DNA from 2 places in the Roseibium sp. RKSG952 genome. Region 2 is predicted to be linked to the other one. Evidence: riboswitches for the same ligand, from Rfam matches in the RefSeq annotation. Region 2 holds a riboswitch; the other holds the start of a gene.
What was found. A riboswitch is a leader RNA that binds a small molecule or an ion and turns the genes downstream of it on or off. The one in region 2 is predicted to bind cobalamin.
Positions count from the first base shown of each region.

Region 1: it holds a riboswitch for cobalamin, as region 2 does, so the genes downstream of both, E1297_RS15010 (hypothetical protein) here and nrdH (glutaredoxin-like protein NrdH) in region 2, are expected to answer to the same signal.

Region 1 is NZ_SMMF01000892.1:28,886-31,264, reverse strand. It holds gene E1297_RS15015 (ABC transporter substrate-binding protein) at 1-637, shown strand, start outside; cobalamin riboswitch at 698-910, shown strand; gene E1297_RS15010 (hypothetical protein) at 1,031-1,324, shown strand; gene E1297_RS15005 (DUF1636 domain-containing protein) at 1,334-1,738, shown strand; gene E1297_RS15000 (ABC transporter ATP-binding protein) at 1,735-2,379, shown strand, end outside.
Region 2 is NZ_SMMF01000962.1:355,823-358,201, reverse strand. It holds gene E1297_RS45790 (ferredoxin) at 1-608, opposite strand, end outside; cobalamin riboswitch at 696-902, opposite strand; cobalamin riboswitch at 1,028-1,220, shown strand; gene nrdH (glutaredoxin-like protein NrdH) at 1,302-1,523, shown strand; gene nrdI (class Ib ribonucleoside-diphosphate reductase assembly flavoprotein NrdI) at 1,539-1,952, shown strand; gene nrdE (class 1b ribonucleoside-diphosphate reductase subunit alpha) at 1,934-2,379, shown strand, end outside.

The DNA of each region.
Region 1 (2,379 bases), on a different contig from region 2:
TGCCATCCGCCGCCACACCGAGGCAAATGCCGAACAGCTGCAGTCGATCGCCTCCTACCTGGCCTATGATCAGGTGCTTCTGGAAAGCAGCTTTGACGATACGGCGGAATTGTCGGAAATTCTTGGGAAGCCGGAGCGTGGGCGGAAGTTGAATGCCGATTTTCGAGCGCTTTTGGCAGATGTTGCCGAAAAAGCGCCCAAGGACACGCACCCGAGTTTTGTGGTGATGTGGGGCGGAAAATCTCCCTTTGCATTTCATACCGAAAACACGACTGCCGGGATTCTTTCTGCCATCGGCGGTGAGAATGTCATGGGCCCGATGTCGCCGGGCGGCAAATTCGGCATGGAAGTCGGGCTTGAGACGCTTCTCGACAAGAACCCGGATGTCATTTTTGTATACGACTACGGTGCTGGAAGCATGTACGAAACCAGCCCCGCCTGGCAATTGCTCTTCGCGGTGAAAAATGACCGCGTGCATTACGTTAGCGATCACTGGGTTGAGGCCAATGGGCCGATTGCACGTCAGGTCGTTCTGTTACAGGCAGCACATTATCTCTACCCGGATGTGTTTAAAGACATCGATGTGTGGGCGGAAGCGGCCAGGATCATTCAAGATGAAGCCGTAGTCCCACATTAGAAGTCGGTTGAGAACCTAACCCTGCCGCCTGATCGCATTGACCGCAAGTCTGCCACGCTCTAGGAAAGAGGTGTTCATGGTTTCCGGGTCCATGCTTTGGATCGGAATGAAAAGGGAACATGGTGAGGTGTAGCTATCAGGCGCCAAATCCGTGACTGCCCCCGCAACTGTGAGCGGCGAGCGACCCTGAAAACGCCACCGGTAAGCCCCGGGAAGGTTCAGGCAAGCAGTGACCCGCAAGTCAGGAGACCTGCCATGGACGATCTGAAACGCAACCCGGGCGGGGTGTCCCGGAGAAGGCTGATGACATGATTTGTTCCTGCAGGCTTTCTGCCTCGCCAAAATCCGGTCTGACCGTCCTTGTCCGCACCTCGCGCAATCGCGGAGGGCGATATGTCCCGGACGACCGAACCACTTCCTCTTCTGAATGCGGCTGACTTTGCCGCCAGTCTGAGCGACCGCGCCGCGCGGGCGATGCTTCACAATGGCGCGACGGAGCCCATTGCAGGCTTTGACAATTGTAATGTAATAACATTACAAAACACAAACCCCGATGGCATGACGGGGGCGGCGGTGCCCGCAAGGGCAGCCGCTCATTCGGCGCTGAAGAGATCGCAAGGCATTGCGCCGGAAAACTATGACGGCGTGAACAAGGGTGCAGACGGACCCGGCGGGGCAGGAGCGTGAGGCGAAGCAATGGCTGAAGACACCCACAGGATTTTCGTCTGCACGACGTGCCGTCACCAGGGCAGCGACTGCCGTCCCGGTTTCGAACTGATGAAAAAGTTGCAGGACGCCTTGGCTGTTGCGGCGCCGCTCACCGGCGCGTCCTTCGAGGTGTCCGGGATAGCCTGCATGGCCGGGTGTTCACGGCCCTGCACGGTGGCCTACCGGGCGAGCGGCAAGGCCACGTATCTGTTCGGTGACATCGATCCGGACGAGGATATCGACGATCTGGTCGCCTTTGCCGCCCAATACCGGGGTCTGGAAGACGGATGGTGTTCGTCACCGACCCGTCCGGGGAAGTTGCGCCGCACCACGCTGGCCCGCATACCTGCCGCGATGATCGCCAGCGAATCCAGCAAGGTGAACGTGTCTTGACCGGTGCGGCCCTTGCTGTCGACGGCGCTTCGTGGGGGCCGGACCGGCAGAGTGTCCTGCTGCATCCGGTCTCGTTCGAGCTGACGCCCGGCCGTATTCTGGGGGTGGTCGGAGCCAATGGCGCTGGCAAGTCCACCCTGCTCAGGCTGCTTTACCGGCTCCACAAGCCGAGGACCGGCCGGGTTCTTGTCGATGGCGATGATATCTGGCGCTTGAGCGCCCGGGCGGCGGCCTGCAAGATCGCCGCCGTGCTTCAGGAACAGGCGGCCGATTTTTCGTTAAGCGTGCGCGAGATTGCAGCCCTTGGCCGGATCCCCCACGGGCGGGGTTTTGCGCGTGGCGGGGCGCGGGACAGCGAGATCGTGGAGGCGGCGCTGATCCGCATGGATCTGTGGCCGCTGCAGGCCCGCGCCTTCGGTACCTTGTCGGGGGGGGAACGCCAGCGGGTGATGGTCGCTCGTGCGCTTTGCCAAGAACCGCGCCTGCTTATTCTCGACGAGCCGACCAACCATCTCGACATCCGGCATCAGCTTGAGATCATGGCGCTCTTGCGCGGCTTGCCGATCACCATCGTCACCAGTCTGCATGACCTGAACATGGCTGCAGGCCTCTGCGATGACGTTCTGGTGCTGGCCAGGGGC
Region 2 (2,379 bases):
CGATACCAATCGCCGTGTGGATAGTGGACGATCACTGGCCCGGCATTGCAGGGAAACAGGCAGCCGGTTGTGGTCACCAGACATTCAGAACTTTTGCCCGCATGGCCGAGTTCTTTTTTAAGCGCATCCACCAGATTGGGGGCGTCTTTCAGGTGACATCGCGGGCCTGCACAGACGAGTAGATGGTGGCGAAAGGCAGGAGGGCTGTCCCACCCTTTGCCGAGCTCACCGGAAGGTTTCGGCCTAATCGGTTTCAGCAAAACATCTGCATTTGCGGCAGTCCGAATGACGTCTGAATCCATTTGCAGCGGTTTGGCGAAGAACAGCTCGGGTGCGTTTTCTGTCCGCCTGTGCAACCAGCTTGCTGCCGCATTTGGCAACCAGTTTTCGAGGCTCTGGGAAAACGGCAAGCCAATTGGACGCAACTCGATGCGCTTGGCTCCCTGCTCCGTGAGATCATCTAAAGCATGCCAAAGCCCATCACCGGATGCCTCCAACCTGACAGCGCGGGCTTCTGTATGCGCGGCCTCAATCAGAGCGTTTGCAAGGTGGCGGAACCGGGATTGGCTGACGTAATTTGCCGAAATCAAATAAATAAATGCGTCCATCTCTGCCCCGAAACAGGAGGCAGCTCGGCACAATGCACTGGCCCGAAGATATCCATCATCTCATCCTCCTCGGGCCCTCCGCCCGGTTGGTTACATCCAGATGATGGCAGGTCTCCTGACTTGCGGATCAAAGCTTGCCGTCCCTTCCCGGATCTTGGGCGATCCAGTGGCTCTGACGGGTTGCTCACCGCTTACAGTTGCGGGGGCAGTTTCGGATTTGGATAAACGTCCGCACCGAATTCCCTTTTATCCTTGCGGCAATCACCTCAAGGAACCATCACGGCGAAAAAACACAAGCAAAGTTGATTCGACAAGAGTACGTGCTGGCTGATCGCTGGTATTTTGCCAGAACCTGCACGAGCGGACAAAGAAGTTCGCCACACTTCACTCTATATATTGACAACTTGCCCTGGTGAAACCCAATATAGTGTTGCTTCGGTTCTTTCGATTCCTGTCGAGAGCTAAGAGGGAAACCGGTTCGAATCCGGCGCTGCCCCCGCAACTGTAAGCGGAAAGTTCGGCTGAACACGCCACTGAAAGTACGCTTTTGGGAAGGCCAGATCGAACGATGATCCGCGAGCCAGGAGACCTGCCGCAAGCTCGAATGATAACCACGAACGGAGGGTTCGGGGGCGTTTGGCGGGCTTGTTTGCCCATGGCGTCCTCGGCTTTGATTAAAAGGACAGAGGACAAATGAGCATTACCGTATATTCCAAACCCGCCTGCGTACAATGCACCGCGACCACCCGAGCGCTGGATGCAAAAGGCATCAATTATGATGTCGTGGACCTGACGCAGGACGACAGCGCCATGACCCATGTGACCGAGCTGGGCTATCGCCAGGCACCAGTCGTTGTGGCCGGCAGTGACCACTGGTCGGGCTTCCGCCCGGACATGATCGCCCAATTGGTTTGATCTATGACTGCGCCGATCCCGGCGCTGGTCTATTTCTCATCGAAATCCGGAAACACCCACCGCTTTATCTCGCGGCTGGGCCTGACCTCTTTCCGCATTCCAACTGGGATGGACCCGCTGCCGGACCCTGAAGATCCTTATGTTCTGATCTGCCCGACCTATGCCGACGGCGAAGGACGCGGGGCGGTTCCGAAACAAGTGATCCGCTTTTTGAACGACCCGGCCCGCCGCGCCGGGATCATCGGGGTGATCGGCACAGGCAACCGTAATTTTGGTGCGACCTACGCCCTGTCCGGTCGCATCATCGCCCAGAAATGCAACGTGCCGCTGCTGTATTCGTTCGAGCTGGCAGGCACAGAGACAGACATCGCCCGTGTCCGCACCGGGCTTGAAAAACTAGGGAGACACCAATGCTCGACAGCAGCGTAAACGAGCAGGACTATCACGCGCTGAACGCGATGCTGAACCTCTATGATGGTGAGGGGAATATCCGCTTTGACGCTGACCGCATGGCCGCTCGGCAATACTTCCTTCAGCACGTGAACCAGAACACCGTGTTCTTCCATTCGTTGGATGAAAAGCTGGGATACCTGGTGTCCGAAGGCTATTACGAAGAGGCCGTGCTGGACCAGTATTCCAAGAACTTCATGCGCAAGATCTGGGATGCGGCTTATGCCAAGAAGTTCCGTTTCCCGACCTTTCTGGGCGCGTTCAAGTATTACACTTCGTACACGCTGAAAACCCGAGATGGGCAGCGCTATCTTGAACGCTACGAAGACCGCGTCGTCATGACCGCTCTGGCGCTGGCGCGCGGGGACGAGGCGCTGGCCATGTCCTTCATGGAAGAGATCCTCGA